Regions from separate parts of the Paenarthrobacter sp. genome, predicted to be linked through region 2. Evidence: riboswitches for the same ligand, from Rfam matches in the RefSeq annotation. Region 2 holds a riboswitch; the other holds the start of a gene.
What was found. A riboswitch is a leader RNA that binds a small molecule or an ion and turns the genes downstream of it on or off. The one in region 2 is predicted to bind S-adenosylmethionine.

Region 1: linked by a shared signal. The riboswitch ahead of RIF72_RS03600 (homoserine O-acetyltransferase) and the one ahead of RIF72_RS00725 (aminotransferase class V-fold PLP-dependent enzyme) in region 2 are both predicted to bind S-adenosylmethionine.

The regions. Positions count from the first base shown of each region.
Region 1 is NZ_JAPSHI010000003.1:8,562-13,534, reverse strand. Features, by position in the region: gene RIF72_RS03610 (winged helix DNA-binding domain-containing protein) at 1-590, shown strand, start outside; gene RIF72_RS03605 (hypothetical protein) at 653-1,072, shown strand; gene RIF72_RS03600 (homoserine O-acetyltransferase) at 1,076-2,197, opposite strand; SAM riboswitch class IV at 2,213-2,329, opposite strand; gene RIF72_RS03595 (bifunctional o-acetylhomoserine/o-acetylserine sulfhydrylase) at 2,493-3,833, opposite strand; gene RIF72_RS03590 (VOC family protein) at 4,038-4,676, shown strand; gene RIF72_RS03585 (type II CAAX endopeptidase family protein) at 4,800-4,973, opposite strand, start outside.
Region 2 is NZ_JAPSHI010000001.1:152,187-157,159, forward strand. Features, by position in the region: gene aroA (3-phosphoshikimate 1-carboxyvinyltransferase) at 1-498, shown strand, start outside; gene RIF72_RS00715 (ribosome small subunit-dependent GTPase A) at 501-1,616, shown strand; gene hisN (histidinol-phosphatase) at 1,672-2,484, shown strand; SAM riboswitch class IV at 2,665-2,778, shown strand; gene RIF72_RS00725 (aminotransferase class V-fold PLP-dependent enzyme) at 2,811-4,220, shown strand; gene RIF72_RS00730 (class I SAM-dependent methyltransferase) at 4,298-4,973, shown strand, end outside.

The DNA.
Region 1 (4,973 bases), on a different contig from region 2:
TCGACGAACGCGTACCGGACCGGGTTCTTTCACCGCTGACCGCAGAAGGCCGCGAACAGGCTCTTGGACGGTTGGCACTCCGTTACTTCACCAGCCGGGGACCCGCCACCGTCAAAGACTGCGCGGCGTGGTCCGGGTTGACCATGAAGGACGTAAAGCGGGGAATCGAGGTGGCAGGTGAGATGTCTCCCGGGAGTTTGGGCGTTATCGAGTTGGAGGGTCTCGAGTTCCATCTGGCCTCGGAGGAGGTGGAAGCTCTGGCGAGTGGTGTTCAACCTTCGCCCGCGGAAGATCCCGTGGTTCCCCGCATGGACCTCATCCAGTGCTACGACGAATACGTGATGGGCTACTCACAGTCGCGTCATTTCCTTGGTGGAACGGCGCCGTACTTCCCCGAGGACAGCGGGCCCATGCACGTGGTCCTGCTGGACGGCAGGTTGGCCGGATGGTGGCGCCACGGATTCTCCGGCGGGGCCTGCGAACTGGACGTCCGAATGAACCGTCCCCCCACTGCGGAAGAGCAGGAGGCCTTGCAGTCCGAGGTGGATCGCTACGGCCGTTCCCTCGGTATGGAGACCAAGCTGGTCTGAGGTAGCCGTTTTGCTTTCGCGGGGCAGGACTAAGCTGGTAGGAGACCTAGGAGGCCTGCACTGTGAACAATCTGATCTTCTGGATCATCGTCTGCTCGTGGCTGATTCCACTCGGGATCCGCATGTACAACCGATCCCGGGCGCGTCGGATTCAGGATAATAACTTCCGCAGCCCCGGCTACCCGCCGCAGAACTATCCAGGTCAGGGATACCCGGACCAGGGTTATCCGAGTCAGGGATACCCGACGCCGAATTACCCCGGGTACCCGCCCGAACCAACCGTCATCCGCCCCGCGGATACGACACCGCAGGCCGGTCCGCCGTCGAACCCGTCATCCCCGGCACCGTTCCCCTCAACGGGTGGTTCGGAACCGCAGGGCTACCGGGCGCGCAAACTCGCCGAGCTGGACACGAAGTTCAGCAACGGCGAGATCGCCATGGAGGACTACATGAAGCAGCGCGGCGAAATCATGAACGGCTGAGCCTTAGGCGAAGAATGATTCGCGGAGTTGCGCCGAGAGCTGGCCAATCTCAGTGAGGAAGCCATCGTGACCAATCGGCGCCTCTATGAGGTGGACCAGTACATCCCCGGGTAGCGCCGCGGCAAGTTCCCGCGACTGCGCAGGGAAGTAGAGCCTGTCACTGTCCACGGCCGCCACGAAGAACTCAGCCGTGGTGCGCGACAACGCCTGTTCCAAGGAGCCGCGGCCACGCGTGACGTCGTGGGACATCAAAGCTTCGGTGATGGCGATGTAGCTATTGGCATCAAAACGGCGGACCAGCTTTGTTCCCTGGTGGTCCAAGTAGCTTTCCACCTGGTAACGGCCACGCTCCCCCAACACCGCAGCGGCGAGCGGTTTCTCCTGATGCTGGGCTTCCCTGCCGAAGCGGAAATCCAGCTCCAAGGCTGAGCGGTAAGTGATGTGGGCGATGCGTCGGGCCAGCGCCAAACCATGTTCAGGGGCAGCGCCACCGTAATAGTCGCCATTATTGAAGTTCGGGTCCTGCCTGATGGCCAAGGTTTGGGCCTGGGCAAAAGCAATCTGCTCGGCCGTGCTGTAGGCACCCACCGAAATTACGGCGCAGCGTTTAACCCTGTCGGGGAACGTGGCAGCCCATTCAAGGGCCCTGGCACCGCCCATTGAACCGCCCAACACGGCATGCCAGGCATCGATTCCCAGGGCATCGGCGAGGCGCGCCTCAGCCTCCGTGCTGTCGCGCAGCGTGACCAACGGAAAACGTGAGCCCCAAGGGCGTCCATCCGGTGCCTCTGATGATGGGCCGGTGCTACCGTAACAGCCGCCCACGATGTTGATGGAGATGACGAAGAACTTGTTGGTGTCGATCGTGGCACCCGGCCCAACGAGTTGCTCCCACCAACCCTCCTCGTCAGTGGCTCCACGGGCTACGTGAGTGCTGCCCGTGAGCGCATGCTGGATGAGTACGGCATTGGAGGCATCGGCGTTCAGCTGCCCCCAGGTCTCATACGCCAGGACAACGTCGGGGAGGAATCCGCCCGCTTCAAGTTCCAGCGGTCCGATGCCGGCGTACTTGACGGTTCCGTCTGCTTCTCCGGATTTTGGAAGGGCTGTAGCAGTAATGGTCATTCCTTTGACACCTTAACCTCGCGCTTGCCCGTCGCCTTGCGTGCGAACAGGCCAGGTCTTCACCCGGGGCACCCCACCGCGGAGGAGGGTTGCCGGCCAGCAAGCCGGGGCTGTGTGCTGGCACTCATGACCTAATACGAAGAGTCTAGGAAACGCAGGGCGGTTCTGGCGAAGAATGTGACAACAGTGTGACGGTTTGGGGTGACTTCGTTCACGAACGAGCACCCGGAACTGCCGCCCGGCGAATAATCGTCGACGCGGGCGGCAGTCGGGCTGAAACTCTTAAGCCGCGGCGTTAGGCGCCCTTGGCGGCCCGGAAGCCGGCTTCGAGGTCGGCGATGATGTCATCGACGTGCTCGATGCCCACGGACAAGCGCACAAGGCCAGGGTTGACGCCTGCGGCCACCTGCTGTTCCACTGTCAATTGGCTGTGCGTGGTCGACGCCGGGTGGATGACCAGCGAGCGGACATCACCGATGTTTGCCACGTGTGAGTGCAGCTCCAGGCCGTCCACGAAGCGCTTGCCCGCTTCTACGCCGCCCTTGATATTGAAGGCCACAATGGCGCCTGTGCCCTTGGGACCGTACTTCCGGCCACGGTCATACCACGGGCTGGACGGCAAGCCCGCATACGCGACCGATTCGACGTCGTCGTGGTTTTCAAGCCATTCCGCCACCTTGGTGGCGTTGGCAACATGACGTTCCACGCGCAGGCTCAAGGTCTCCAGGCCCTGCGCAATAAGGAAGGCGTTGAACGGGGATACGGCAGAGCCTAGGTCGCGAAGCAACTGGACGCGGGCCTTGAGGATGTAGGAGAGGTTGGCGCCCAGCGCACCGTCTTTGCCGAGGTCCCTGGCGTAGACCAGACCGTTGTAGCTGGGGTCAGGGGTATTGAATCCAGGGAAGCGCTCCGGGTCCTTGCCGAAGTCGAAGTTGCCGGAGTCCACAATCACACCGGCGATTGCGGAACCGTGACCACCCAGGTATTTGGTTGCCGAGTGGACCACGATGTCCGCTCCCCACTCGATGGGACGGATCAGGTAGGGCGTGGACAGCGTGTTGTCGACGATGAGCGGCACGCCGGCCTCGTGGGCGGTGCGGGCGATGCCCTCGATGTCCAGCACATCCTGGCGGGGGTTGGACACGACCTCACCGAAGAACAGTTTGGTGTTCGGCTGGACTGCGTCACGCCACTGGTCCAGGTTGTCCGGATCCTCCACGAACGTGACCGAAATGCCAAACTTCTTCAGCGTGTGCGCCAGCAGGTTGTACGTGCCGCCGTACAGGCTGGGGCTTGCTACGATATGCTCGCCCGCCTCTGCGATATTCAGGATGGCGAACGTCTCCGCAGCCTGTCCCGAACTGAGCAAGAGGGCACCCAGTCCGCCTTCAAGGCTCGCGACGCGCTGTTCCACTGCATCCTGCGTCGGGTTGCCGATCCGGGTGTAGATGGGGGCGAGCTCGGCCAGGGCAAAGCGATTTGCGGCACTCTCGGCACTGGGAAACACGAAGGACGTGGTCTGGTAGATCGGAAGCGAGCGCGCTCCGGTGGCGGCATCAGGCTCCTGGCCTGCGTGGATCTGGCGGGTTTCGAAAGACCATCCTTGGGACATGGAGTTCTCCTGTTCGTGACGCATGGGATTAGCAGGCAATGTGAAACGGTGTGAGCTGGGGCCAGTCTAAGAACTGTCCGGAGGCGAAGACAGCTTTGTGACGCCAGAGGAATCTTTCGGACTTCCCGAGTGCCTCCATGACGCCCGCCGCCGAACGGTTATACACATCCCACCTTAGTTAGGCTTGACTTAGCTGAGACCCCGATCACAAAGTGCCAAGATGAAGCCATGCGCATGGATCACGTCTCTTACGCCTGTGAACGAGATGGCCTTTTGGCCACTACCGAACGAATTTCCGCGGCATTGGGAGTGGACGCTGTCCGGGGCGGAGTGCACCCGCGCTTCGGTACCCGGAACATGATCATTCCCCTTGCGGATAACAAGTACCTGGAAGTGGTGGAGGTCCTGGATCACCCCGCTTCCGACAAAGCACCCTTTGGCCAGGCCGTCCGTGCCCGCTCGGCTGCCGGTGGTGGATGGATGGGCTGGTGCGTCGCCGTTGACGACCTTGCACCGTTCGAAGACCGCCTTGGCCGCTCGGCCGTTCCGGGCAACCGCAAGTTCCCCGACGGGCGCGAACTGGTGTGGCAGCAGATTGGCATCCTCGGCCTGATCGCCGATCCCCAGGTGCCCTACCTGCTCAAATGGGAGGGCGACCCCTCGCTGCACCCGTCCAGGATTTACGAGAGCGACGTCAAGATGTCCAGCCTCACCATAGCGGGCTCGGCTGAACGCGTCACCGAATGGTTGGGCGAACCGGTGGAGAAGCCGCTGGAGGATGTCGCCGTCCAGTGGATGGCACCGCACGGCACTCCTGGCATTCTCGCTGTAACTTTCGAAACCGCCTCCGGAGCCGTCACCATCTGACCGATCCATCCATACGGGCTTGTCCCGGCCCCGGTCAGTCATGTCCGGGCTAAGCTTCGGCCGCCATCAGCGGGTGCCAATGACGTCACCCACCGATGGCGGCCGAATACCTTTAACGGACCGCTATCCCAGGCCGATTGCCTTTCCGAACAAGCTAAATCCAACGAACGCCACAATGTCCAGCAACGCGTGGGCAATCACCAAGGGCATTACCCGCTTGGTCTTGGTGTAGATCCATGCGAACAGCAGGCCCATGACCACGTTCCCTATGAAGGGTCCAAAGCCTTGGTACAGGTG
Region 2 (4,973 bases):
GTGGGCGACCAGTGGCGAACCATCCTGACCACCATGGGAGCAGAAGTAACGTTCGAAAACGGGACACTGACGGTGACCGGCGGAGCGGAAATCAAGGGTGCTGACTTCGATGAAACAAGCGAACTGGCGCCCACCGTTGCCGCGCTGTGCGCCCTCGCCAGCGGCCCCTCCCGGCTGACCGGCATTGCCCACCTCCGCGGACACGAAACGGACCGGCTTGCTGCGTTGGTCGCCGAGATCAACGGCCTCGGGGGTGACGCGGAAGAGACCGCCGACGGCTTGGTGATCCGCCCGGCGACCCTTCACGGCGGCGTGGTCCACAGCTACGCCGACCACCGCATGGCCACTGCCGGGGCGATCCTTGGGCTCGCCGTCGAAGGCGTACAAGTTGAGGACATCGCCACGACGTCGAAGACCATGCCGGATTTTCCAAAGATGTGGGAAGCGATGCTGCAGTCAAGCGATGCCAACGTCGATCTTGATGAGGCCAGCAACTAACCATGGGCCGTGACGCACGCTCCTGGGACGAATCCGATGTACGGATCCGTCCCAGCAAAAAAGGATCCAGGCCCCGTACCAAGGATCGTCCCAGTCACGATGACGCCGTAATAGGCAGGATCATCACTGTTGACCGCGGACGGTACAGGGCGATTGTGGGCGAAGATTCCGCCGACGAACGCATCGTTATCGCAGCCCGCGCCCGTGAACTTCGGCGGAATCCCGTTGTCCCCGGCGACTTTGTCGCATTGGTGGGTGACGTCTCAGGGTCTCCCGACACGCTGGCACGCCTGGTCCGGGTGGAAGAGCGGAAAACCCTCCTTCGCCGGAGCGCTGACGACACAGACCCCATCGAACGGGTGGTTGTAGCCAACGCCGATCAGCTCGTGGTGGTTGTTGCGGCGGCCAACCCGGAGCCACGCACTGGATTCATCGATCGCGCCCTGGTTGCAGCGTACGACGCCGGTATCGAGCCGTTGCTGCTCATCACCAAGGCGGACGTGAAGGATCCGGCGGAACTTCTGGCCAATTATCTGAGCTTGGACTTTCCCGTGATCATCAGCCGGACCGCTGACTCCGAGGCAGGCGGCATCGATGCCCGCTCGGATGACGGGCTTTCAGCCCGGCTGGACAAAGCCGCCGTGTCCCAACTCCGCTCGCACCTGGGTGGAAAAGTCACTGTCATGCTCGGTCACTCCGGGGTGGGCAAATCCACCATGGTCAACGCCCTGACAGGGGCAGAGCGGGCCACTGGAGGCGTCAACGCGGTGACGGGCCGGGGCAGGCACACGTCATCTTCGGCTTTGGCGCTGAAGCTCGACGACGCACCGTCCGGCAGCTGGATCATCGATACTCCAGGCATCCGTTCCTTCGGCTTGGCGCATGTGGATCCGGACCGGATTCTTCATTCCTTCCCGGATCTTGAACCTGGCACGGAGACCTGTGACCGTGGCTGCAAGCACGGTGCCGCTGCCACCAATTGCGGGCTGGATGCATGGGTGAACGATGGTCATGCAGGGCCATCAGGAGTAGCCCGGTTGGCCTCCTTGCGCCGCTTGCTGGGTGCAGACCCAAGGCTCGAAGCGAAAGAGACCAAGGAACTGGGCACTGTCAACTGATCATTGCCGGCTTCACGTCCCCAACGCATTGTCCGATTCAGGATAGTTTGGTGGCATGACCCATCCCGTTTCCACCTACAACGATGACCTGCGCCTTGCCCACGTCCTCGCTGATTCAGTCGATGCCCAGACCATGGATCGCTTCAAGGCACTGGACCTGCAGATCGAAACCAAGCCCGACCTCACACCTGTCACTGACGCTGACAAGGCAGCTGAGGAAGCAATCCGCGGGCAGTTGTCCCGCTCACGTCCACGGGACGCGGTCCTCGGTGAGGAGTTCGGCAGCAGTGGTCACGGGTCACGTCGCTGGATCATCGACCCCATCGACGGCACCAAGAACTTCGTCCGCGGCGTCCCGGTGTGGGCGACGTTGATTGCCCTCGTGGATGAAGGGGAACCGGTGGTGGGCGTTGTTAGTGCGCCGGCGTTGGGCAAACGATGGTGGGCTGCCAAGGACATGGGCGCCTACATGGGCCGCTCCCTCGCCTCGGCGACACGGCTCAAGGTGTCCAACGTTTCCCGCCTGGCCGATGCTTCCATGTCGTATTCCAGCCTTTCGGGGTGGAAGGAACGGGGCAACCTGGATCAGTTCCTGGGGCTGACGGAGGACATCTGGCGCACACGCGCCTACGGCGACTTCTGGTCCTATTGCCTTGTAGCCGAGGGTGCGGTTGATATCGCCTGCGAGCCTGAACTTAACCTCTACGACATGGCAGCACTCGTCCCGATCGTGACAGAGGCCGGCGGTCGTTTTACATCCTTGGAAGGCGAAGACGGTCCGTTTGGCGGTAACGCCCTGGCCACCAACTCGATCCTGCACTCCGAAGTTCTCAAGCGCCTCAACCCCGGATTGGACGATCTTCTCTAAACTTTCCACGCCTGTCCCACCCAAGCAGCGGCGGAATTTTCGGCGGCGGATGACCCCTTTTGGGGGTCTCCGCCGTTTTTTATTCGGCGAAAAAGGGATTTGGCATCCGACGTAACAAAGGGCTTAACAAAAGGCAGTGGCTTTGGAAGCGTCCCCGGATGTGCCTTAGCCTTTTTTACAGGTCACGAGTGCCAGCGCTAAACCCCGGTTTGCTGGCCGGCAACCCTCCATTCGCGGTGGGGTGCCCCGGGTGACGACCGGGCCGGTCCGGAACGGATGCGGCAAGCGCGGATCCCCCTATGGGGGTCCCTCTTGAGTGAGGTTCCATGAGCACTGTCACGTTCAACCCCAACACTATTCCGTCCTTTGCCGAAGAATCCGCAGCAGAGACGACCACCGCTGCGCGTCCGCTTGCCGCGGTCACTGGCGCTGAGCTGCAGGCTCCGCTGATTCAGGGTGGCCATGTCCGTTACGCAAACTTGGACTACGGCGCATCGGCTCCGGCTTTGACCATCGTCTCGGCCTACCTCAACGAGGTCCTGCCCTACTACGCCAGCGTTCACCGGGGCGCCGGGTACGCCTCCCAAATCAGCACGTCGGTGTACGAGAACTCAAGGAACATCGTCCGTGATTTCGTCGGCGGGCGGGCTGATGACTCAGTAATCTTCACGCGGAACACCACAGACTCTTTGAACCTCCTGGCCGGATGCCTCCCACAGGTGGACGGCGAGGTTGCAGGTGAAGTCCTCTACTTGGACATCGAGCACCACGCCAACTTGCTTCCGTGGCAAGGAGTCCCCCACCGCAGCGTCGTCGCAGCACCAACCCTGGCCGGGACACTCGACAAGCTGGAGGCCGAACTTGCCCAGGGCGGGGTCAGCCTGCTGGCCGTGACGGGCGCCTCGAATGTGACCGGGGAGATCCTTCCCATCGCCCGCCTTGCTTCGCTTGCCCACGAATACGGCGCACGAATCGTGGTGGACGCTGCGCAGCTCGCACCGCATCGCCGGATCAACATCACCGAGGCGGACGTCGACTACATCGTCTTCTCCGGACACAAGCTCTATGCCCCCTTCGGCGCGGGTGTCGTTGTGGGTCGTCCAGACTGGCTCGACGCCGGCATACCGCACCTTGCCGGAGGCGGGGCGGTACGTGAAGCGCGCCTGGACTCGGTCAGCTGGGCCGCGGGCCCGGCGCGCCACGAGGGCGGCTCCCCCAACGTGCTGGGCGCCGCGACACTTGCTCGCGCCGCCCAAGTCCTCGCAGGGTTGGACCAGGACGCGTGGCACGCCCACGAGTCCGCCATCCGCTCGTACCTGGTGCAGGGCCTGGAGGCCATCGATGGCGTGACCGTCCACAAGATCTTCGCTGACTCCCTGGACACCATCGGTGTGGTCAACTTCTCCGTAGAAGGATTCGACGCCGGACTGGTTGCGGCTTACCTGGCGGCCGAGCACGGCGTTGGCCTCCGCGATGGCCGGTTCTGCGCCCACCCTCTCCTAAAACGCCTCGGGCTCCCGTCCGGATCCTTGCGCGCCAGCTTCGGCGTCGGCTCCCGGTTGGAGGACGCCACCAGGCTGCTCGCAGGCATCGAAGGACTCAAGCGCGACGGACTGGGCTGGGACTATGTGGTGGACGAGGGCCGTTGGGTTCCTGCAAATGACCATCGCAGCTACCCCGAATGGGCCCCGAACACTCCCGGCACTGCGGGCGCAGCCCCCTGCACTGTGGACTAGAAGCACTGCGGACTAGAGACACTGCGGTAAATTCGTAGGGTACTTTTAGGGACCCTTTGAAGGAGCTTTTCGTGGCCCTGCGTTCACCCGCTGCCTCCAGCGGACAGCCACGCACTCCCGGACCAACCGGGCCGCGTGGTCCAAGGCTGCATGCTTCCCGCCGGCAGGAACTCGGTCAGAGCTTTCAGGACGGCGGCGAACACTATGACCGCGTGCGGCCCGGCTACCCCGCCGATTCCGTGGACTGGCTGCTTCCTCCAGGGGCGCGATGCGCAGCCGACCTCGGAGCAGGCACAGGAAAGTTCACGGCACTCCTCGTTGAACGCGGCCTGGAGGTCACTGCCGTCGATCCTTCTACGGACATGTTGGAGCAATTGCGAAAGTCCTTCCCCTACGTCAACGCGCTGGAGGGAACGGCCGAGGCAACTGGACTGACGGACTCAGCATTCGACGTCGTCAGCGTTGCCCAGGCTTGGCACTGGTGCGAACCCATCGCGGCGAGCACGGAGATCGCCCGGATCCTGCGGCCCCACGGGACCTTGGGGCTGATCTGGAATCAATTGGACACTTCAATTCCGTGGGTTCACCGCCTCTCGCGCATCATGCATGCAGGCGATGTCCACAAGCCCGGATTCCGGCCAGTCATCGGCCCGGAGTTTGAAGGTTTGGAAAGTCATCTGACCCGGTGGGAGGATGCCCTGACGCCGGAGGACATCATGGAACTGACCAAGTCCCGCAGCTACTATCTCCGCG